One region of the Thalassotalea hakodatensis genome, then DNA from elsewhere that is predicted to be linked to it. Evidence: predicted binding sites of a transcription regulator. Region 1 holds the regulator's gene; the other holds the start of a gene.
What was found. The regulator MetJ, encoded in region 1, represses methionine synthesis genes. The targets are predictions, from matches to a motif close to TAGACGTCTAGACGTCTA.
Positions count from the first base shown of each region.

Region 2: the regulator MetJ is predicted to act here: its motif matches at 6,383-6,400, upstream of QUE72_RS08565 (cystathionine beta-lyase).

Region 1 is NZ_AP027365.1:388,583-401,177, forward strand. Features, by position in the region: gene hflX (ribosome rescue GTPase HflX) at 1-315, shown strand, start outside; gene hflK (FtsH protease activity modulator HflK) at 391-1,536, shown strand; gene hflC (protease modulator HflC) at 1,540-2,421, shown strand; gene QUE72_RS01650 (DUF2065 domain-containing protein) at 2,492-2,680, shown strand; gene QUE72_RS01655 (adenylosuccinate synthase) at 2,828-4,123, shown strand; gene QUE72_RS01660 (hypothetical protein) at 4,235-4,981, shown strand; gene QUE72_RS01665 (malic enzyme-like NAD(P)-binding protein) at 5,375-6,616, shown strand; gene metJ (met regulon transcriptional regulator MetJ) at 6,707-7,036, opposite strand; gene metB (cystathionine gamma-synthase) at 7,220-8,380, shown strand; gene metL (bifunctional aspartate kinase/homoserine dehydrogenase II) at 8,405-10,870, shown strand; gene QUE72_RS01685 (hypothetical protein) at 11,102-12,562, shown strand.
Region 2 is NZ_AP027365.1:1,950,386-1,962,980, forward strand. Features, by position in the region: gene QUE72_RS08545 (MBL fold metallo-hydrolase) at 1-875, shown strand, start outside; gene QUE72_RS08550 (hypothetical protein) at 995-1,618, shown strand; gene dinG (ATP-dependent DNA helicase DinG) at 1,630-3,732, opposite strand; gene QUE72_RS08560 (DNA polymerase II) at 3,841-6,285, shown strand; gene QUE72_RS08565 (cystathionine beta-lyase) at 6,419-7,597, shown strand; gene fabA (bifunctional 3-hydroxydecanoyl-ACP dehydratase/trans-2-decenoyl-ACP isomerase) at 7,735-8,250, opposite strand; gene QUE72_RS08575 (hypothetical protein) at 8,434-8,682, shown strand; gene uvrY (UvrY/SirA/GacA family response regulator transcription factor) at 8,829-9,473, shown strand; gene uvrC (excinuclease ABC subunit UvrC) at 9,480-11,321, shown strand; gene pgsA (CDP-diacylglycerol--glycerol-3-phosphate 3-phosphatidyltransferase) at 11,410-11,988, shown strand; tRNA gene QUE72_RS08595 (tRNA-Gly) at 12,240-12,315, shown strand; tRNA gene QUE72_RS08600 (tRNA-Cys) at 12,363-12,436, shown strand; tRNA gene QUE72_RS08605 (tRNA-Leu) at 12,441-12,527, shown strand; tRNA gene QUE72_RS08610 (tRNA-Gly) at 12,595-12,595, shown strand, end outside.

The DNA of each region.
Region 1 (12,595 bases):
GGTGAACCTAGAATAGATCGTGATGAAACAGGGTTGCCAATTCGTGTTTGGTTATCAGCGCAAGCGGGTATTGGTATTGATTTATTATTTATCGCATTAAGCGAGCGTATGGCTCGTAAAATCGTTAAGTTTAGTTTAAAGATACCTCCAAATTACGGTAAGTTGCGCGGTGAATTATATGATTTAAACTGCATAGAACGAGAATCATACGACGAACAGGGTAATTGTTTAATGGATGTAAAATTACTGGAACAAGAGTGGAATAAATTAAGAAAACAAGATGAAGTGCACATAGAACGCTTTATCGAAAGTTAACAGACTGATATATTAGAGCAATTCTTGACTTAATATGTCATTTATAGACATAGAGTATTAATAGCGGAGAGCGTTATGGCTTGGAACGAACCAGGGAAAGATGATAAAGACCCCTGGAAAAATAAAGGTGGTAAAAACCAAGGACCACCGGATCTAGATGATTTAATCAAAGATTTAGGTAATAAGTTTGGTGGTGTATTTGGCGGAAAGTCTTCTGGTGGCGGCGGTAAAAGCTTCTCATCAATCGGCTTAGCGCTGGCCATCATTGTTTCAGTACTTGTGTACGCGTTCAGTGGTTTTTATACCATCAAAGAAGCTGAAAAAGGTATCGTACTGAGGTTTGGTCAGTATGCTGGTACAGTAGAGCCAGGCTTACGTTGGAAGTGGACATTCGTTGAACGAGTGATCCCTGTTGATATTCAAACAACGCGTGATCTTCCTGCGTCTGGTTTCATGCTTACACAAGATGAAAACGTAGTACGGGTTGAAATGCAAATACAATATCGTGTTGTTGACCCACGTAACTATGTATTTAGTGTAACCAATGCTGATGATAGCCTTAGTCAATCACTTGATAGTGCATTACGCTATGTTGTTGGTCATTCAATCATGGATGATGTATTAACAAGTGGGCGTGAAATTGTGCGTCAAGCGGTATGGACTGAACTAGAAAAAGTGATTGAACCTTACAATTTAGGTATTTTGATTGTTGATGTTAACTTTAAAGATGCTCGTCCTCCAGAAGAAGTAAAAGATGCCTTTGATGATGCTATTGCAGCTCAAGAAGATGAGGTGAGGTTCTTACGAGAAGCTGAAGCATATGCTCGTGGTATAGAGCCACGTGCTCGTGGTCGTGTTAAGAGAATGGAACAAGAAGCGTTAGCCTATAAAGAACAAACGGTATTAGATGCTGAAGGTTCGGTTGCTCGCTTTTCAAAATTGTTGCCTGAATATAAAGCCGCGCCAGAAGTTACGCGTCAACGCTTATACTTAACTACAATGGAAAAGGTTTACAGCAATACCAGTAAAGTTATGGTCGACGTTGATGGTGGTAATAACATGATGTACTTGCCGCTCGATAAAATTATTCAACAGCAATCAACAAATTCACAAAGAGTGAATAATCAGTCCAGTCAACCTGTGACAACAACACATTCCTCTAAGAACTCAGCGCCGTCTACTTCAGGTCGTGCTGATCGCTTCAACAATGGGAGAAATTAAGCAATGAAAAACTTTCTTATTGCCCTTATTGCCGCCCTGTTGGTGTTAGCGGTTTCTGCTGTCTTTGTTGTATTCGAAGGTCAGCGTGGCATTGTGTTTCAATTTTCAAAAATTAAACGTGACGATGCCGGCCAAATGATGGTTTATGAGCCAGGGTTACATTTTAAAATACCGTTTATTGAATCTGTTCGTAAGATTGATGCGCGTATCCAAACGTTAGATGAAGAACCAGATCGCTTTGTTACATCAGAGAAAAAAGATTTAATGGTTGATTCATACGCGAAATGGCGCATTGTTGATTTTTCAACGTATTACTTACGTACTTCAGGCTCTATAGAAAATGCTAGAGCTTTACTGAAACAGAAAATAAATAATGGCTTACGTACTGAATTTGGTTCTCGCACTATTAAAGAGATTGTTTCTGGTGATCGTGATGATATCATGAGCAAAGCTTTAGAAAGCGCTGAAAGTAGCCGTGAAGACTTAGGTATTGATGTTATTGATGTACGTGTTAAAGCAATTAACTTGCCTACAGAAGTCAGCAACTCAATTTACGATCGAATGCGTGCTGAACGTACTGCCGTAGCAAAAGAGCATCGTTCAAAAGGCCAAGAGCAGGCAGAGATTATTCGAGCCACGATTGATGCAAAAGTAACGGTGATGTTAGCTAACGCGCAAAAAGAAGCCTTTGAAATTCGTGGTGAAGGTGATGCATTAGCGGCCAAAGTTTATGCGGATGCTTTTAACGAAGATGCTGAATTTTATAGCTTTGTTAGAAGCTTAGAAGCATATGAAAACAGTTTTAATAGTAAGAATGATATAATGGTTGTCAAACCTGATAGTGATTTCTTCCGTTATTTAAAGAATACAGATAAATCAAAATAATCTGTAAACTTAATTGTTAAAAGGCCATGCTCAGTAAAATGACCATGGCTTTTTTATTCTGAGGACTATCATGACGATTGAATTATTATTAATGGCATGTGGTTTAGCCTTAATAATTGAAGGGCTGATACCCGCATTGTTCCCAAATAAGTGGCGAAATTATGTGTTGAAAATAGCACAAGAAAGTCCCTCGAACATCCGTACTATGGGAATAGTTGTGGTTTTTATCGGCTGTTTAATCTTATGGCTGCTTTATTAATATCAATTAATATAAAAGAATACTGCTGTTAAGTTATTCTGATTCTTTTAAATTTTAAAATCGTATTAAAAACCATCAAATAATTCCTTGGCCTCAATTAGGGTTTTTGGTAGAATCCCCGCCTAATTTTCTTTCCAATATGTGAATATGGGTAAAAACGTCGTTGTTCTCGGCACTCAATGGGGTGACGAAGGTAAAGGTAAGGTTGTAGACTTACTTACTGATAAAGCTAAATATGTGGTGCGCTATCAAGGTGGGCACAATGCAGGTCACACTTTGGTGATTAACGGTGAAAAAACCGTACTTCATCTTATTCCTTCTGGTGTTCTACGTGAAAATGTAAAGTGTCTGATTGGTAATGGTGTTGTGCTTTGTCCTAAAGCCTTAATGACAGAAATGAACATGTTAGAAGAGCGCGGCGTACCTGTACGCGAACGTCTTTTAATTAGTGATGCTTGTCCACTTATTCTTCCTTACCACAATGCATTAGATGCTGCGCGAGAAAAAGCACGTGGTAACAAAGCTATTGGTACTACTGGTCGTGGTATTGGCCCAGCTTATGAAGATAAAGTTGCGCGCCGTGGTTTACGTGTAGGCGACTTATTAAACGCTGAAACTTTCGCCGCTAAGCTTAAAGAAATTGTTGAATACCATAATTTCTCTTTAGTGCATTATTATAAAGTAGAGCCGGTCGACTTTGAACAAGTGCTAGCAGACGCACTTGAAGTTGGTGAGGTGATCAAAGCTATGATAGCTGATATCCCTGAATTACTTGATCAAGCACGTAAAAATGGTGATTCAATCATGTTTGAAGGTGCCCAAGGCACTTTACTTGATATTGACCATGGTACTTACCCATACGTAACTTCTTCAAATACTACCGTTGGTGGTGTTGCTACAGGTTGTGGTTTTGGTCCTCGTTATCTTGATTATGTTCTTGGTATTACCAAAGCTTATACAACACGTGTAGGCTCAGGTCCATTCCCAACAGAACTTGCTGACGAAATAGGTCATCATTTAGGTACGGTTGGTCATGAGTTTGGAGCAACTACAGGGCGTGAGCGTCGTTGTGGTTGGTTTGATGCTGTTGCCATGCACCGTGCCGTTCAAATTAATTCAATCAGTGGCTTTTGTTTAACCAAACTTGATGTATTAGATGGTTTAAAAACACTGAAAATCTGTACTGGTTATCAGCTTGATAACGGCGAAGTGATCACTGTATCGCCAACTGCAGCGGAAGGTTACGAAAAAGTAACGCCAATATACGAAGAAATGCCTGGTTGGGATGACTCTACGGTTGGGGTAACCAGCTATGATGCGTTACCAGCCAATGCAAAAGCATACATTAAGCGCATTGAAGAAATTACAGGTGTTCCAGTAGATATTATTTCTACCGGTCCAGATCGCGTTGAAACAATAATTAAAGTAAATCCATTTCAGTAAGCGAATGCGATAGTTGTTTAAAAAAAACCACCGTTCATGGTGGTTTTTTTATATGCCGAATAATTAATTGGTTTTTTGTTCTATACTAAACTAAAGGTGTGAGGGCAGTGAATGAAAGCGATATTAATATTCTTTTTGATGCAAATATTACCTTCAACAGCGAAGGAGTTTACGGTTGGTGTTCAAAACACTTCTTTTTATCCCTTGTATGATTTTCCTAACCCAAGCCATACGAAAGAACTTCTTGATGCGTTTGCAAAATCTAAAGGCTATACGTTTACGTATATAGTGCTACCCGTTAAACGAACTAATTATTGGTACAAAGAAAATGCGATAGATTTTAAATATCCAGATAATAGACGTTGGACGAACGGCCGTAGTTATTATCCATTATTAACGTTTAGTTTACCCACAGTAGAGCTGTTGGCAGCAGCCATGGTACCAGTTAAAAAAGTAGGGCGTAAACGAGAGGAAATTAAACAGTTAGGCACTATATTTGGCTTTCATCCAACCTTGTGGTTAGATTTAATCGAAAAAGGTAATACTGAAGTAGTTGAAAGCCCATCCACGTTAAATATTGTTAAACAAGCTACGCATGGTTATGTCGATGCGTTGAACATTGAACCTGCCGTAGTGAAACATCATTTACGCTTATTAAATAAAGAAGGAGCACTAGTGATTGATAAGAGTTTGCCTCACGAAGTATATAGTTATCACCTTTCCACAATTCATTATCCTGAGGTATTAAAAGAATTCGATCAATTCCTCTTGAATAACCAGGCTTTGTTAGGAAAGCTTAAAAAAAAGTACAATATTGATGATATTAGCGCATACAAAAAAAATGAGCAGAATAAATAGCCTAGCGATTTAACTTCCTTATATTCTTTTTCTTTTTAATATAGCGAGAATAAAGCATACCTGCTTAAGAACTACTTTGTCACTGTCGATCGAAAATGTTGAAAAATTACGAGTTTAAATTGGTTAACGGGCAGGAAATGACAATTTTCCCCCGTTTATGCTCGTTTAATTGACTTTTAAACGAAAAATAACAACATAATTCAGCGTTAAGATACTGAGCATTAGTTATCGTTATGTGTATTAGGCATGAAAAGTCACTATGATCTTACTCAATGAGCTTTATTGACTTACTGGTCGGCCTTGCTAAGAGCCAAGATGATCTTTTACTATAGCTTGAAAGAATAAAAACAACAATTTTACTTTTAATTTTAATATAACGCACAAGGACAACCCATGACGGACTTTCGCCAAAAAGCTCTCGATTATCATCAGTTTCCAAAACCAGGGAAAATAGGCATTGAATTAACTACACCAGCAGAAACTAGCCATGATTTAGCATTGGCATATAGCCCAGGTGTTGCAGAACCAGTGAGAGAGATTGCCGAAAATCCAGAGGCTGTTTATCAATATACTGCTAAAGGAAATACCGTTGCTGTAATAACGAATGGTACGGCAATTTTAGGCTTGGGTAATTTGGGCGGTATGGCTGCAAAACCTGTGATGGAAGGTAAATCTTTACTCTTTAAACGCTTTGCAAATATTGATTCGATTGATCTAGAAGTAAAACATAAAACGGTTGAAGAATTTGTAACTACAGTTGCAAATATCGCAGACAGCTTTGGTGGCATCAACCTTGAAGATATAAAAGCCCCTGAATGTTTTGAAATTGAAAAAGCGTTAATAGAACGCTGTAAAGTGCCGGTGTTTCATGATGATCAACATGGTACTGCTATTGTGACTGCTGCGGGTATGATCAATGCACTTGAAATTCAAGGAAAAGAGCTACGCCATGCAAATATTGTATGTATGGGAGCAGGCGCAGCTGCTATTGCTTGCATGGAGTTATTGATTAATTGTGGTGCTCAGCGTGAAAGAATTTATATGTTAGATACTAAAGGAGTTATTCATCCTCGTCGTAATGATCTAAATGAATATAAAAAGCTTTTTGCGAACAATACGGATAAAAGAACCCTTGATGATGTCATTGATGGTGCAGATGTATTTGTTGGCGTATCAGGTCCAAATGTATTGTCAGCGGAGCAGGTAAAACTCATGGCAAAAAACCCTGTTATATTTGCCTGTTCAAACCCTGATCCTGAAATAAAGCCTGAAATTGCATTGGCAGCAAGAGATGATGTTATTATCGCCACGGGCCGTTCTGATTACCCTAACCAAGTGAATAATGTTTTATGTTTCCCCTTTATTTTTCGAGGAGCACTTGATGTACGTGCGCGTACCATCAACGATGAAATGAAGGTGGCTTGTGTACACGCTATTCGTGAAATAGCAAAAGAACCGGTACCAGATGAAGTATTATCAGCAAGTGGTGATAAGCAATTATCATTTGGCAAAGATTACATCATTCCTAAGCCTATGGACCCAAGATTATGTCATCGGGTAGCTAAAGCGGTAGCACAAGCTGCGGTTGAATCTGGTGTTGCTGCATTATCATTACCCGAAAAATATGAAGACTAGTGGCTAATGCATCGTTATTTTATGTGTTAAGTAACGATGCAAATATTTTGACTGAGTATGATAATGCGAACGTTGAATAATGATTTACTATCAATCTTCATCGTCTTCAAAGACGCTAAAATCAGTAATGCCTTGCTCAGCTAAAGCATCGCGAATACTTTTAGGTAACCTATGCTCATTGTCTTTGGCAAGGTCTTCGTCGCTGGGTAATGGTTGGCCAGTGAAAGCGTGTAAAAACGCTTCACATAACAATTCACTATTTGTTGCATGACGTAAATTATTAATTTGGCGACGTGTTCGTTCGTCGGTTAACACTTTTAACACACGAATTGGAATCGACACGGTGATTTTTTTTACTTGCTCACTTTTTTTACCGTGTTCAGCATACGGGTTGATATATTCGCCATTCCATTCAGCCATGAAAGACCTCTAGTTACCTATAATACATAATTACGTTGATTTTACTGTTTGTAGCATCTTAGTCAATATGAATGTGTAGAAGTTTAGATGTCTAAAGTGCTTGATCCGATGCTTTATAACGTATAGACTTTTGGACGTCCAAACATCTATTTGGTTGGTAACTGTAGCAAAAAGGTGAGTAATATGAAAAATAGCAAATTAGCAACCACTGCGGTAAGAGCTGGTATAAATACAGATCAACATCATGGTGCTGTGATCCCTGCCATACACCTTTCAAGCACTTATGCATTGAAAGGCTTTAATGATAAACGCCAATTTGACTATTCTCGTACGGGGAACCCAACGCGCGCTACATTTGCTCAAGCGATCGCTGACTTAGAAGGCGGTTCTGTTGGTATTGTTACTTCCACAGGAATGTCAGCGGTACATTTAATTTGTCAGCTGTTATCAACTGACGATTTAGTGATTATTCCACATGACTGTTATGGTGGTAGTTATCGATTATTTACCCATTTGGCTAAGCGAGGCCAATTCAAATTACTGGTAGTAGATCAAAATGATCAAGCAGCATTCAAAGAAGCCCTATCACAACAGCCTAAACTCGTGCTCGTTGAAACGCCAAGTAACCCGTTAATGCGTATTGTCGATATTGCGCAAGTGGTTAAGCAAAGTCATGACGTTAATGCGCTTGTCGCTGTAGACAACACCTTTTTATCTCCAATATTACAACAACCTCTCGCCCTAGGAGCTGATATTGTTTTTCACTCTACTACCAAATTTATCAATGGACACAGTGATGTCGTTGGCGGGGTGCTGGTCACAAAAGATCAAGCACTTGGAGAAGAACTAGCATGGTGGGCGAACTGTATTGGAATTACAGGCTCTGCATTTGATAGTTATTTAGCGTTAAGAGGGCTAAAAACTTTACCCATTCGCATGAAGCAACATCAAGAAAATGCCGATGCAGTCGCAAATTTTTTACGTGAACATGGTGCAGTTGAACGGGTTTATTATCCTGGTTTTGAAGATCATCCAGGTCATCGTATCGCTATGCAACAACAAACGGCCCATGGTTCGATGATGAGCTTTGAAATTAAAGGCGGCGTAGAGGCTGTAAAAGTACTTTTCGATAATCTTTCATTATTTACGTTGGCGCAATCATTAGGCGGTGTTGAAAGCTTAATTAGCCATCCTTCAACAATGACTCATGCAGGGATGGAATTATCGGCTCAAATTGCAGCAGGTATTAGCCAGTCATTAGTGCGTATTTCTGTTGGAATTGAAGATATTGAAGATATTCTTTCTGATTTAAACCATGGCTTAAGCGTAAGCCAAAAAGTCTAGTTACCGAATTAAGTTGAAGAAGAAATGAATCAAACTAACGTAGTTGAACAATTTAGTGCTGATAAAAACCAATTAGCGAAACATGCAACGAATGTCCATAAATTTGGTGGTAGCTCGTTGGCATCAGTACAGTGTGTTGAACGTGTCGTTGAAATAATACGACAACATTGCCAAATAAATGATGTTATTGTTGTGTCGGCCAATGGTGATACGACTGACGCTTTGTTTGATATTTACCACCAAGCGTTAGCTCAAACCGATTCATTATCGACGCAAATATTAGCTTTGCAAGATCAACAAGCGAGTTTGATCAATCAGTTGTTAAATGCTGCCAGTGCAGCACGATTAACAATGCAACTTGCTGAAGATATTGAGCAAATTACGCAATGGATGGTGTCAAAACCAGTGCAATATGAAGCTGACTTACTTGCATACGGAGAAGTATGGTCTGCTAGATTATTATCATCAGTGCTCAGCGAAACGGTTTGCCCGAGTTATTACCTTGATGCGCGCGATTTTCTAGTGATAAATAATCAAGTAGATTGCTTTGTTGAACGAGATGAAAGTTTACAGCAATTTAAAGAATGTCTTAAAGCTAATCAGCTAGCGATTGTCACCGGGTATATTTGTAAAGATATTGAAGGTAAAAGCTGCACGTTAGGGCGTAATGGTAGTGATTATTCCGCAACAATTTTAGCCTCATTTACTGCGGCAACTAATGTGACTTTATGGACAGATGTTGATGGTATTTATAGTGCAGATCCTCGTGTTGTGCCGCAAGCTCGTAAACTGCACCGCTTACCTAATGGTGTGGCAAAGGAGTTAGGCCGATTGGGCAACCCTGTGTTACACGCTAAAACATTACAACCCATTACAGCAACTGATACACATTTACATGTAGCAAGTAGCTTTGACCCTGACGTACCTGGTACTGAAATTGGTAAGTTTGGGCAAATTGCTAAACAAGAGCTATCTGTTACCTATACCAATGATTTAATTTTGGCGCAATCTGAGAGCTTTGTTGGGGATTCTGGTATTCAAGCTGAGCGTGTTTTTAATGCACTTGGCGCTGATACTAGAGCAGGTTTTATTGTCATTAAACAAGAACAACAGAAGGGGGTAAGCCAATGGTTAGCTGCCCATGATACGGAAGTATCTTTCACTCCGTGCGCTATTCTTGCCGTTGTTGGTCATAACGTTGTTGAACAAGGACAAGTAAAGGCCAGATTTAAACGTGCGCTGCGTCACCAATCTTGCTTTTCTGTTGTCAATTCGCAAAGTGCACATAGCCTGATTGCCATTTTAATCAATCCGTGTACCACTGAATTATTAAACAATGTACACCATGAAATGACAAAGGATGCCCGTCATATCGGTATGGTGGTTGCAGGCTTAGGGAATATTGGTCAACGCTTTCTTGAAATGTTACCAGCACAATTGACATCAATCGCGGTATTAGAAAATGTGCATTTAGTTGGGTTAATTTCATCTCGTAAGGCACTAGTGAATACTGACGGTATTGAAGTAAATCAAGCATTAGAGTTGTTTGCTGAACAAGCGCAGAGTTATGATAATGAGTTGTTATTTTCATGGCTAAGTAACCATCCGTATGACGAATTAATTGTTGTTGACATCACACCAAGTGAATCGTTTAGCCAGTTATATTTGCCTTTTTTCCAACGAGGAATTCATATTATTGGTGCAAACAAGTGGGCTGCTTCTTCACCTACTGAAGAATACCAATGTTTAGTTGATACATCTCGAGATAACAAAAGCATTTGGCTAGGTAATACCACGGTTGGTGCAGGCTTACCGGTAAATTATGCGATTGAAGATCTTAATCGAAGCGGTGACAACATCACGGAATTGTCGGGCATATTTTCAGGCACGTTATCATGGTTATTTCAAACCTATGATGGCAGCGTACCATTTTCGACTTTACTACTCGATGCACTCGCACAGGGGATCACTGAGCCTGACCCCCGAGAAGATTTATCCGGTAGAGATGTACAGAGAAAATTACTTATTTTAGCAAGAGCCGCTGGTTTTAATTTATCGTTATCGGATATTTCTCGACAAGACTTAGTACCGGATACGTTACAATCGTTATCGACTCAAGAGTTTTTAGCGTCAGCGGAGCAGTTAGATACGTTTTTTGCGCAAGCGTTAGATGATGCGAATAATAAAAATGCGTGTATTCGATACATTGCGAATTTTTCGGCAGATCAACACGGAAAACTGCATGCGGAAGTAAAATTAGCGGTCTTACCGAATACACATGCGTTTGCAAACTTAACGCCGTGCGACAATATTTTTCAAATTAAGAGTGGTTGGTATCAAGACAATCCGCTTATTATCAGAGGCCCTGGTGCCGGTAGAGATGTAACTGCCGGTGGCTTGCACTCTGATCTTGTGGCGATGTGTCAACAACTTGTGAATCGCAGATCAGTTGTTAAACTTAAAGGCATTGAAGAAAATAACGACGTATAATAATTTTTGGCTTATTATACGAAACTAAGATATGTATTAAGTAACAATAAGACGATTCATTTGTGCCTGTTCATAGTGTTTTTTAGCATGTTTATTATCTCAACGGTGTTTCATCGTACCTTATAGTTAGCAAATAGAAGCGAAATATTCGTATGATTGAAGCTGTTGGACCAATGGGTAAAAGTAAAGTTTTATGGGATATAGTGATTCTACAGACACAAAGTATTATATATGGCTAACAAAATAGACACTAAATTTACATTACAAGTCAAAGCGTTATTAAATAAACTGTATGGTCGCAGTGTATTGAAAGATTCATTGCTTGAACAAGCAATAGAGTTTTATGAAAAACAGCCGTTTTATCAACACAAGCTGGATAACTTAACTCAGCAAATCAACGAATTGAATACTCAAAATGGGGATGCCAGCGCGAAGCGGCAGCTTGATAAGCTCGAACGTGAATACCGTGATATCAAGCAAGAGTTTAAGTTTGAAAGCAATGACAGATACAAATACCTTTATAATATATGTAAGGAAATCCTATCCTTAACAGAAGGTGCTACTTTTGCAGAAACTATTCGAAAATCAGCGCAAATGCTCGGCACCATTCAATTACTATGTCCTACGGTAGGAAAACGTGTTGCCGAAGTAAATGAACGTAGTAAACCCTTATATAAATCAGTTCTGACCTTACGCTTGCTAGATCAGCTTTGTATTGATAAAGCGATGGTTGCAAATGATGGACATGTTAAATCAGTGCTCGGTGCTCTATCAGGAGATGCGTTTAAAACGATGCAGGAACTTGACAAGGATACTCATGAAGCATTTATTGAAAACGTTAAAATTCCTGTGGTTATGGCTTCCCTATTGCAAGATATTGGGCATTTTCATCCAGAAGCGCAGCGAATTGTAAAAGGCGCTGATGGTACCTTAGATCCCCATCGCACTTTACCCGTAGAAGAACGAAAAGCGCTGCTGCAAATTAATTATCGAGAAACAGTGAAATTTCTAATTGATGGTATTGGCGCCCCTATTTATGTAGGTAATTCTAAGGCAGATAGAGATAAATTTAATGTCGCTGAACATAAAAAATTAATATTCATTAAGCATTTATTAAAAAGTGCAATTGCACCTAAATTGGGTGTCGGTAACTTGATTAAAGTACCACAAATTTATACGTCGATAATTTTGTCAACGAAAGACAGTTATAATTATAAATTACTGCCTAAGGTATATCAGGCGTTAAATCAAAATGCTGAGCGAGGCACCTGTAGCCCTCTGGTAGTTGATACATTACGAAAAATTACAGGAGATTTTCCACAAGGATTTGGCGTTACTTTTATTCCTAAAGATTCCGATGGAAAAAGTGGAGATCATTATGAATACGCCATAGTAAATCAACTCTACCCTAAAGATCCGAAACACCCATTATGTCGTGCTGCAACGCGAGGGCTAACCTTTATAAGTCACGGACAAGATATTGAAATAGTAGATGACATTAGTTTGTATAATACAGATACAGCAAAAAAATTCGCCGCATTAAGTAAAGATCGTTTAAATGAAATTTTAGAAAAGTTAGCTTCCAACTACCAAGAAAGAAAACAATTGGATCTGCTACCAAGATGTTGGCATGCAGGTGAGTTTTTTGGTTTACCTAATCACCAAAAGCTTTGGAATAAAACGGCTAATTAGTCATGTGTTTAGGAATATTTATGCTAATATAAC
Region 2 (12,595 bases), 1.6 Mb from region 1:
TGATCAAATGTAATGTCTGTGGTGTTTTGAGTTGGGTAATAATTTGCTTAAGTGGCGGAGCATATAGCCATGATGTTTATGAACAGCATCAAAGCAAAAAACAATTTGTTATTGATAAGCATAAGATAGACAATCAAACCATCATTACTTATTTGGGTAATGAAGCGCTATTTATCGAATCAGGCAATGAGAAAATACTATTTGATCCATTCTTTAGTCATGACTTTGGTATTTATCAGCAAGTGCCAGAACATTTAATAACGGCAATTATGCAAAACAAGCCTCCTTTTGACGATATTAGCGCAATCTTTATAAGTCATGCGCATCGAGATCATTTTGACGCAGACATGATGATAAAGTATCTAGCTACTAACACAAATGTTTCACTTTTTGCTGCTAAGCAGGCGATAAAACACATTGAACAGCGAACTAATCAAACAGCAAATATTGAAGCTAAACAACTGCATTCTATTGATTTAACGCTTAACAGTAACCCATGGACATATAACGGAAAATATTTAACGGTTGATGCGGTGAGGATCCCACATGCTGGTTGGCCGGCAAGGGCAGATGTAGAAAACTTAGTGTTCAGAGTGACGTTTAATAATGGTAAAACCATTATGCATATGGGAGATGCAGACCCTGATATCCAACATTATATACCGTACAAATCACATTGGTCTAAAACACGTGTGAATGTGAACTTCCCACCTTATTGGTTTTTTATGTCTGCTCAAGGGCGAGATATTTTGTTTAATGTATTAAATGCTGATAAGCATATAGGCATTCATGTACCTAAAACCCCTCCGAAACGACTTGACGAATACACAAAAGATTATTTTTTAATTCCCAAGAGTAAGCATGTTATAAAGTAGCGACTATACTCACTAAACACACGGAAGTTACGGGGGCCGCAAGAATGCGATGTTTTTATACATTGTTAATCATGGTTTTATTCCTTTGCCAACCTAGTGCTACTGCAGAGCAAAAATCAATGAAAATTAGCGTTGTTAATGATTCACCTGTTGTGCTTTGGTATAAGAATTATGTAGAGCATGCTTATAACCATTTAGATTTTCGCATTACTTTTATGCAATTACCTCCAGGAAGAGGGGCGATTGAAGCCAATAAAGGCAATATTGATGCATTAACAATACGTACTTCTTTAGTAGAGCATGCTATCCCTGAATTTATTCGTGTACCTATTGTTTTAGCCACAGGTAAATTAATGTTATTTTGCCAAATTGATGTTGTCTGTGATCCATCTATTGTTAATCAAAAAAGAAAAACTATAGGTACAGTCGCTGGAGTAAATGTTACTAAAGTCTTTATGGCTGATAAAAAAGCGAATATTTATGAAATTGCCTCAGCGGGAAAAGTAGCTGAAATGTTTTCGCGTAAACGCCTTGATTATATATTAACAATTACATCAGATGACTTCGGGAGTTATGTTGACCTGCCTGAAAAACAATATCAAACAGCTGAGTTAATAACTATTGAAGGCTATCATTATTTACATAAAAGACATCAAGCGTTGATGCCCGACATAGAGAAAGCATTAGCCTTAGCTATTGAAGATATAGGGCCGTATCCAAAAGGGTCGATCAACAGACCCTAGCTATTCAATAATTAACCTCGTTTATAAGGCGGCAAGGCATTGAGTAGATCTTGCCCATAGCGTTTAGTTTTTAACCGCTTGTCTAAAATGGTAATAATACCCGTGTCTTTTTCATTCCTTAATAACCGGCCTGTCGCTTGTATTAACTTTTTGCTGGCTTCAGGGACACTAATCGACATAAAAGGATTCCCGCCTTTCGCGCTAACATATTCAGCGTGAGCTTCTTCTACCGGGCTTGTTGGTACAGAAAAGGGGAGTTTGGTGATAATTAAGTTTGTAAGATATTTACCCGGCAGATCAAGCCCTTCTGAGAAGCTTTGTGTGCCAAAAACAATGCTGCTTTTATTGCTGTTACAGTACTTTTTGTGACTATCAATGATGTGTTGTCTTGATTGCTCGCCTTGAACCAAAATAGACAATTTATTTTTTTCACGCAGTGCTTTAGCGACAGTTTCCATCTGCCAGTAAGATGAGAATAACACTAACGTTGCCATATCTTGGGCAATCAGTTCTGGTAGCCTTCGAATTAATTCATCGGTAAAGCGTTCATCACTTGGCTCGTATTCAGTATCAATTATTTTCAATTGTGCGCACTGTTGATAATCAAAAGGCGAGTCCACCTTTTGATACTGGGTACCATCAGTATTACTTAGGCCTACTTGTCGGCGGAAATGATCAAATGAATTTAACGCCATTATGGTTGCAGAGCAAAGTACAGCTCCTTCACATTTAGACCATAACTTATCTTCCAAGGTAAAGCCTACTTCAATGGGGGATGCTGCTAATAAGTAATCAAGTTTTTTATGTTCAGTTAATTCACACCAACGAGCAACCGGTGCTGCTTTCTCACTATCAACTTTTGCATACATAGCCCATAAGGCATGAAAGTTTTCTAGTCGCTGACTTAAAAAACCATACTCTGATAATAGAGGTTCGGCTAAATAACTTGCTACTTCACCGTCTTTTACCGCTTCCATTAACAGAAAATATAATTTATTCGCGTGGTTTAAACATTTTTTACTAAGCTCTTCTAAATCTTCTGCGGGTTGCTTTATAGCCTTAGGCAGCACACCATGTTCAAAACGATAAACGGTATTGTCTTTGTCTGTAGAAAACTTAGTACGCTTATTAGGCACAAAATAGATGCTTTTGTTAGCATCAATGAAGGTAAGAACTTTTTGTAAATCAGTGAGGAGATCTGTGCAGTCATCTGCTAGTTTTAATGACGGTGAAATAGCACTTTGCGACTTGATTAGCTTTGCCATTTTATCCGCTAACTCTTTAAGTTTATCTAGCCATTCTGTTGCACCTTTTAAGGCAATTGCAGCACTGGCGTGATCACGGGTTATTTTCGGTAGGTGGTGCGCTTCGTCAATAATATAATAAGTATCTTCTGGATCAGGTAAAATTTTACCACCACCCATTTCAAGATCTGCCAAGAGCAAACTGTGGTTAATCACTAACACATCGCTGTTATCCATGGTTTCTCGTGCTTTATGAAACGGACAATGCGTATGATCAGCTACATTTCTTAAACAGCTGTATTTATCAGACTGAATAAGTTGCCAAATATGATGCGGAATAGGATCTGTCCATGAATCTCTATCACCTTGCCAGTGATTTTCCATTAAAGCTTTATGCAATTGTTTTAAAAGTGTTATGTCACGCTCAGAGGGTTTTTCAGCGAAGGTAAAACCGGGCTGTGGGGTGTCTTGCGCGCTTACTGCTGCAGTTAATTTTTGTCGGCATACATAGCGCTGTCGACCTTTTACCAGTGTGAATGAAAAATCAATGCCGCTATGTTGCTTTAAAAAAGGTAAGTCTTTCTCCACTAGTTGTTCTTGCAATGCGACGGTTGCTGTTGAAATACATATTTTTTTGTCTTTCGCTTTAGCCAGTGGAATAGCGCCTAAGGAATACGCAAGTGATTTACCTGTACCAGTACCTGCTTCTATCGCGATTATTTTACGATCTTTGCTGTATTCTCCTGCAAGCGTTTTTGCTATTTCTGCAATTAAAAAGGTTTGTTGTTTTCTAGGATTGAAGTTCTCTAGGTGTTCACCGAATGCTTTGTAAGCTGTTCGTATTGCTTGTTTTATATTATCGGAAAGCATAGAAAGCTTTAACTCCCTGAGACGGTTTATTCTAGCGTCAATTTAATTTACAATGCTGTATATATTACCAGTTCGCTGGTGCGATTGATAACACTTTAAGGATTTTATTTGCTGCAATCGTGTAAAACTATTAAAGGCTTTATTTTGACGAGGCAGGCTTACGACAGTCAAGCAGGTATCGTTTTATCTTACTGGATAAAAAGCAAAGATGGCGTTAGTTGTATCAATATTTATGATGAACAGGCGTTATTTTTTATCGAAAATGAAAACGTTGATAAGTCTCTTGCTCTGCTAAAAGCGGCTGCAATAACGGTTAATAAAATTACTCCGTTAACATTAAAAACCTTTCAACAGCAACAAGTCACGGGGTTCTATTTTAATTCAATGCAGCACTTTTATCGTGCCCGTGAAGTGCTATTAAATCATGATATTAAACGTTATGAAGATGATATTAGGCCAGATGAACGGTATTTGATGGAACGCTTTATTACCGCCAATGTAGAGTTTATATGTCAATCATCAATTGATGAACAGTTAGGTAGTCCTCCTGTATTTACTGGTGTTAAAGCGAGGTCTTTAGTTGAAGGTAAATTACGTTTTCCTGTGTCGTTTTCAGTTGTTTCATTAGATATTGAATGCACGCTAAAAGGTGAATTATTTTCTATAGGTCTTTATTTAGAGTCTGATCAGCAAGAATCAGTGAAAACAGTACTGATGATCGGTGAAAATACTGGTTGTTACTCTAATAAACTCTCTACAGATGAAGCGAGTCATATCTACCCGCAGATTGTCTGGTGCGCAAATGAAAAGGCGTTACTTCAAGCACTTATCCGTTGGTTTCATGAATATGATCCCGATATTGTTATTGGTTGGAATGTTATTAACTTTGATTTTCAAATTTTACAACAACGATTCGACTTATATCGATTAACGTTTTCAATTGGACGAGATGGTAAACAACCACGATGGAGGAAAAATCGCGCAAGTGAGCAGCTTTTTATTGATATTAATGGTCGTGTGATCATAGACGGAATCGATTTACTAAGAACGGCAACGTATTCTTTTAGTAGCTTTTCATTAGATTCCGTGGCAACAGAGTTACTCGGTGTTGGAAAAAAAGTTGAAGATGTTGAAAATCGAGTGGCTGAAATCATTGATAATTTTCATCATGATAAATTAGCCTTAGCAGCCTACAACATGCAAGATTGTGCACTAGTGTTGCAGATATTTGAACATACTGACTTGTTATCGTTTGCTAAACTGCGTGCTGAATTAACTGGCTTATCAATTGACAGAATAGGGGGATCAGTTGCTGCATTTACCAACCTTTATTTGCCTAAGTTACATCGAGCTGGTTATATTGCACCTAATTTAGGCGACGGAATGAAAGGGTTAGTGTCGCCGGGTGGCTTTGTGATGAATTCAATACCTGGACTGTATAAAAACGTATTGGTCCTCGATTTTAAAAGTTTGTATCCCAGTATTATTCGTACCTTTAACATTGATCCCATGGGGATGGTGGAAGGATTACTCGATATTGACCATAGTATAGAAGGTTTTGACGGTGCATATTTTTCCCGAGATAAACACTTTCTGCCCGATATTATTGAAGAATTATGGTCTGAACGTGACAAAGCAAAAGCTGAACATAATGATGCGCTTTCACAAGCGATCAAAATTATTATGAATTCCTTTTACGGTATATTAGGTTCAACCGGTTGTCGATTTTTTGACCCTCGACTCGCAAGTTCTATTACGAAACGTGGTCATGAATTACTAAAAACGACGAAACGTTGGATTGAACAGAGAGGGTTTCAAGTTATATATGGTGATACAGACTCTATTTTTGTCAGTGTACCTGATGATCTTGATCAAGCTGCTTGCAAAGTAAAAGGAGATGAACTTGCTGATTTGATTAATCAACGTTGGCAAGAAGAGCTAACTCGTAAATACAAGATTACCAGCCAATTAGAAATTGAATTTGAAACCCATTTTATTAAATTTTTTATGCCTACGATTAGAGGACAAGAAGTTGGCACTAAAAAGCGATATGCCGGCATTGTAAATAAAAAAGGTACTGAAAGTATTATTTTTAAAGGGTTAGAAAGTGTACGCTCTGACTGGACTCCCCTTGCTAAACAGTTTCAAAAGTCGTTGTATAGTAAAGTGTTTAATGATGAACCCGTTATCGATTATGTTCGCAGTATTGTGCAACAAACCTTAAAAGGTGAGCTGGATCATCTATTGGTATATCGTAAACGTATTCGTCGAAAACTACACTTGTATGTCAAAAATGTGCCACCGCATATAAAAGCGGCACGTGCAGCCGATGAGATAAATAGTCAACAGGGTAGAGCGCTACGATTTCAAAATAAAGGTTGGGTTGAATATGTATTAACCACATCGGGGCCACAAGTTGTTGGCTACGTAAATGCACCAATGGATTATCAGTTGTATATTGATCGTCAATTAGCTGCTGTTGCTGATGCTATTTTGCCGTTTATCGGAGAATCTTTCGATCAAATAGTGGCTCCTCAGCAATCGCTATTTTGAATGTATAACTTTTACCATAGATTGCTAATGATTAACTAATAACAGAACTAACTGAAAAATAACGTGCGTTTCAGTTAAATTACCAGTATGTTGTGTTTAGATGGCTAGATAGCTATAAAGAAAAGTGAGTAATATGAAGAAACAGACCAAAATTATTAATGCGGGTCGAAGCAGTAAATGGACGCGTGGTGTAGTAAACCCACCCGTTGAGCGTGCTTCTACGGTAGTATTTGATTCAGTAAAGCAGATGAAGCAAGCCGCGGCTAATCGCGGTAATCAAACGTTATTCTACGGACGCCGAGGCACATCAACAGCGTTTGCTTTTCAAGATGCGATGATTGAGCTTGAAGGTGGAGCAGGTTGTGCACTTTATCCTTCGGGAACCGCGGCAATCACTAATGCTATACTTGCCTTTGTTTCAGCAGGTGACCACATTTTAATGGTTGATACTACGTATGAACCTACTCGTGACTTTTGTGAAAACGTATTAGCAAAGTTTGGTGTTGAAACAACCTATTATGATCCGTTAATTGGCGCTGGCATTGAATCACTTATAAAAGAAAATACTCGCTTAATATTCTTGGAATCACCTGGTTCAATCACTATGGAAATTCAAGACGTACCAAGTATTGCAAAAGTGGCTCATCAACATGATTGTATTGTTATGCTTGATAATACATGGTCTGCTGGCATATTTTTTGACCCATTTGCCCATGGTGTTGATATTTCTGTTCAAGCGGCTACCAAATATATTGTTGGTCACTCTGATGTGATGCTAGGCACTGCGGTAGCCAGTGAAGAATTTTGGCCTAAATTGCGTGAAAACAGTTATTTAATGGGGCAATGTACTTCGCCTGATGATTTATATTTAGCCTTACGGGGTATACGCACCTTAGGTGTTAGGTTAAAGCAACACCAAGAGAATGCATTAAAAGTAGCCCATTGGTTAGCTGCTCGTGAAGAAGTTGAGACGGTATTACACCCATCGTTTGAATCATGCCCTGGTCATGAATTCTTTAAACGTGATTTTACCGGTTCGAATGGTTTATTTTCATTTGTTTTAAACATTGGAGATACTGCCGCCATGAATGAGTTTTTAGATGGGATGCACCATTTTAAAATGGGCTTTTCATGGGGAGGATTTGAAAGCTTAATTCTAGCGAATAATGTTGAACGACTAAGAACAGCAACCAAAGTAGCCTATCAAAAACCTATTATTCGGCTGCATATTGGCTTAGAAGATCCTGATGATTTAATTGAAGATCTTGCCAACGGCTTTGAACGTTTAGCTGCATCGCTTAACGAGCGATAACGTTAAGGTAAGCATTTCACTTTAGATTATTAAAGAAAAATACAAAAAAAGGCCAAGTCATGACTTGGCCTTAATATTTCATCTTATCCCAACGTTTATATTAATATATTTAACGTTAGCGATTGTAAATCTATTATTTAGAAAGCAGACGTGTCTGCGAATAAACCTACTTTCAAATCTTTAGCAGTGTAAATTTCTTTACCATCAACAGAAACACTTCCGTCAGCAATACCCATAAAGAGTTTGCGTTTAATAACGCGCTTTAGGTTAATTTTATAAGTGACTTTTTTAGCGGTAGGTAATATTTGACCGGTAAACTTCACTTCACCGACACCTAAAGCACGACCACGACCAGGACCACCTGACCAAGCAAGATGAAAACCAACAAGCTGCCACATTGCATCTAAACCTAAACAACCAGGCATTACAGGGTCACCTTTAAAGTGACAATCAAAAAACCAAAGGTCAGGAGTAATATCAAGTTCTGCGATGATTTCACCTTTACCGTACAAACCACCTTCATCTGTGATTAATTTGATACGATCCATCATTAACATGTTATCAGCAGGTAATTTACTATTCCCTTCACCGAAAAAGTCTGTTGTACCCGCTAAAACGAGCTCTTCTTTAGTATATGAGTTTTGTTGTGCCATTAGCTTTTCAATGTGTTGGTCTAAATTTCAAAGGCGCTACTTTAGCGAACACTTGTACACTAAACAACTCTGAACAGTTAAATTTTTTATTATTTGTTTGTTAAAAGGTGGTTCTACAGTTAAAATTCGGTAACGCATAACCGAATTTTGGTTAATATATATTAAGCTAACAAGTTGAATAAAATGAAAAAAGAGCCTTTATCTAACGCAGAGAAACAAAAGCGGTATCGCGAACGTCAAAAAGAGCGAGGAAAACAAGAAATACGTGGATACATGACGCAAGAAGCAAAAGAATGCTATCAGTTAATCACAGAACAAACAGGTTGGAATGATAGTATTATTATGAGTAATGCCATTCGTTTGACATATGCGGCATATAAAAATGGTCAAATTGCATTACTTAATAGCTGGCTGAAAAAAAATAATTTATAAACCACGTACTCGGCTATAATTGACCAATAAGTTAAATAAAATACGCTAGAGTGCTATTTTTTCCGTTGTGTTGGCTTGGCTTTCGCTATATTCTTAACGGGCTTTAAAATACGCAATTTTATTAATATGAGTAAGGTATTTGTCCTTTGATTAACGTTTTATTAGTAGATGATCACGAATTAGTACGCACAGGTATTAGAAGAATACTTGATGACGTAAAAGGTCTGAAGGTTGTAGGCGAGTGTCAAACAGGTGAAGAAGCTGTTGCTTTTTGCCGCAAGGATGAGCCAAACGTTGTGTTAATGGACATGAATATGCCTGGTATTGGTGGCTTAGAAGCGACAAAGAAAATAATTCGCTACGCACCAGATGTTAAAGTGATCGTGTTAACGGTGTATTGTGAAGACCCTATTCCTACAAAGGTGATGCAAATAGGTGCCGCAGGTTACTTAACGAAAGGCGCTGGCTCAGATGAAATGGTAAACGCCATTAGAGCAGTAAACAGTGGTCAACGATACCTCACACCAGCAATTGCGCAGCAAATGGCACTAAATCAGTTTAAATCACCTGATGAAAACCCGTTTAATGTATTATCTGAACGTGAACTTCAAATTATGCTGATGATCACTCGGGGTGAAAAAGTACCTGATATATCAGAACAATTAATTTTAAGTACTAAAACGATTAACAGCTATCGGTATCGTATGTTTGAAAAGTTAAATGTTAGTAATGACGTTGAACTTACTCACCTTGCTATTAGGCATGGAATGTTAAAAACCGAAACGCTTTAATTTGTTTTGTCTCAAGAACAATCAACCACATTTGAATATAAAGCCTTCCTGGCCTCGGTAACCGAGCAGCCAGGCGTTTACCGTATGTATGATGATAAACGTACGGTCATTTACGTTGGTAAAGCGAAACACCTTAAAAAACGCCTTTCAAGCTACTTTAGAAAAGACGTAGGCAGTAATAAAACGCGTGCTTTAGTTAAACAAATTTCAGCAATTGATGTAACCGTCACCAATACGGAAGCTGAAGCGTTAATTTTAGAAAATAATTACATTAAAAAGTACCTTCCTAAGTACAATATTTTATTAAGAGATGATAAATCTTATCCCTATTTGTTAATTACTGATCATAAACATCCAAAACTTGGATTGCACCGCGGTGGTAAAAAAGTAAAAGGAGACTACTTTGGCCCGTACCCAAGCGCGGGCGCAGTATGGGAAAGCTTACGTTTAATGCAGAAGTTGTTTCCTATACGTCAATGTGAAGATAGCTATTATCGTGCCCGTAGTCGACCTTGTTTACAATACCAATTAGGCAGGTGCTCCGCGCCATGTGTAGATAAAATTAGCGAGTCTGACTACCAAGAACAAGTGAATCTGGCAAAATTGTTCCTGCGAGGAAAAAGTTCTGATGTAATCGCAGATTTGGTAGATAAAATGGAACATGCAAGTGCTGAATTAGCATTTGAAAAAGCAGCGCGTTTTAGAGATCAAATTTCTACATTGAGAAAAGTACAGCAGCAACAATTTGTTAGTGGTATTGCGGCTGAATTGGATGTAATAGGCTATTATCGCCATCATTCTCAAGTGTGTATTCATTTACTATTTATTCGTGAACATAAAATTTTAGGCAGTAAAAGTTATTTTCCGACCGTACCTTCTGATACCGATGACCAAGAAGTTATTGAAGCGTTTATTCAACAACATTATTTTGGCAACTCATTAGAAACAGGTAATACACCTAAAGAAGTTGTGGTGCCTTTTAAAATAGAAAACAGTCAACATTTAGCTGAATTATTAATGCAACAAGCAGGGTTCGATGTGAAAATGTCTTACCGGGTTAAATCTGAACGTGCGCAATACATTAAGCTTGCAAACACTAATGCACAAATTGCTTTGCAAAGTAAAAATGCTCATAAAGAATCAATGCAAAGTCGATTTGATGCATTAAATGAAGTATTTGAAATGGGGAATGGAATTCAACGTATTGAATGTTTTGATATCAGTCATACCATGGGGCAACAAACTATTGCATCTAATGTAGTCTTCAATAGAGAAGGGCCGCTAAAAAGCGATTATCGTCGATACAATGTTGTTGGCATTACCCCAGGTGATGACTACGCTGCAATGGCTTTTGCTTTAAATAAACGCTATGGAAAACTGACTAACGAAGATAATTTACCAGATATTGTGTTTATTGATGGTGGTAAAGGTCAACTGGCTAAAGCAGAACAGTTTTTTGCTGAGCTCAATTTAAATAATACGCCTTTATTAGTTGGGGTTGCCAAAGGTGAGTCTAGAAAGCCAGGGTTAGAAACACTTATATTAGCAGGTACGCATCAATTAATCTCTTTGCCTGGTACGTCACCCGCATTGCATCTAGTGCAGCATATTCGTGATGAATCACACCGATTTGCTATTGCAGGACATCGTGCTAAAAGACAAAAAGTCAGTAAAAAGTCTACATTAGAAACAATACCGGGTATAGGCGCTAAAAAACGGCAGGCATTATTGAAATTTCTTGGCGGCTTGCAAGAAGTACAGGCCGCGGATAAAAATACCTTAGCTAAAGTACCTGGGATCAGTAACTCACTTGCTGAAACTATTTATAATGCTTTACATGACAATTAACCCCAGTTGTGTAAAATGTCTGAAACGATTTTGTTCGTAGACTTTTGACAGCTACGTTAATCGATATACTAATGAGCCTAGAAGTAATATGTGGACCATCCCAAACCAAATTACATTATTTAGAATTACCTTAATTCCAGTTTTTATTATTGTTTTTTATTTACCTATCTCTTGGAGTCATTTTGGTGCGTTTGCTATTTTCTGGTTAGCGGCCGTAAGTGATGCACTTGATGGTTACTTAGCACGTAGGTTAAATCAATCATCGGCTTTTGGTGCATTTATAGACCCTGTGGCTGATAAGCTGATGGTTGCAGCGGCATTAATCATGATCGCGGCTGACTTTGAAGTATGGTACGTTGCAGTGCCTGCAATGATTATGATTTCCAGAGAAATATTTATTAGTGCCTTACGGGAGTTTATGTCTTCAAAAGGTAAACGAGATATTGTTGCCGTTTCTACTTTAGGCAAATATAAAACAGCCGCACAAATGCTGGGGGTGATGGGACTAATTTGGCAGCCTAATTATGATATACCGTTAATCTTATTTAATTTCCCGCATGAAATTTTAATGTTTGCAGCTTATGCCTTTTATTATATCGCGACGGTTCTTACTGTTATTACAATGGTGAGCTATTTTAAAGCTGCTTGGCCAGAGTTAAAGCATTAAAATAAACATAAATTTAGTAAAAAATCGACAGATCAGTCGGTTTTTAACCAGTTGAATTAAAATTGATATTAAATTGTTGACTCACATAATTTTCTATGTAGAATGCTCCTCCAGTTGACAGGGAGTCAGCAAATGAAGCGGCTGTAGCTTAATTGATAGCACATTGTTTTCAATGTGAATGTCACTAAGGTACAGAGAGTGAGTATCGTTACTTGCTCACGCTACTCTTTAAATAGAGTGAACAATATGAAGCGGCTGTAGCTCAGTTGGTAGAGCATCACGTTGCCAACGTGAATGTCACGAGTTCGAGTCTCGTTAGCCGCTCCAATTTTAATAAGGAAGTTAAATTTGACTACCCACGTGGTTGATGAAACGGCGGGTTGGCAGAGTGGCTATGCAGCGGATTGCAAATCCGTGGACCTCGGTTCGACTCCGGGACCCGCCTCCACTTTGCCCGGGTGGTGGAATTGGTAGACACAAGGGATTTAAAATCCCTCGCTGGTAACAGCGTGCCGGTTCAAGTCCGGCCCCGGGTACCATTTCATCCTACGTCAGTAGTTGAATTATAAAAAAAGCTTGCGCTATTATGCGCAGCACTTAAATGAAG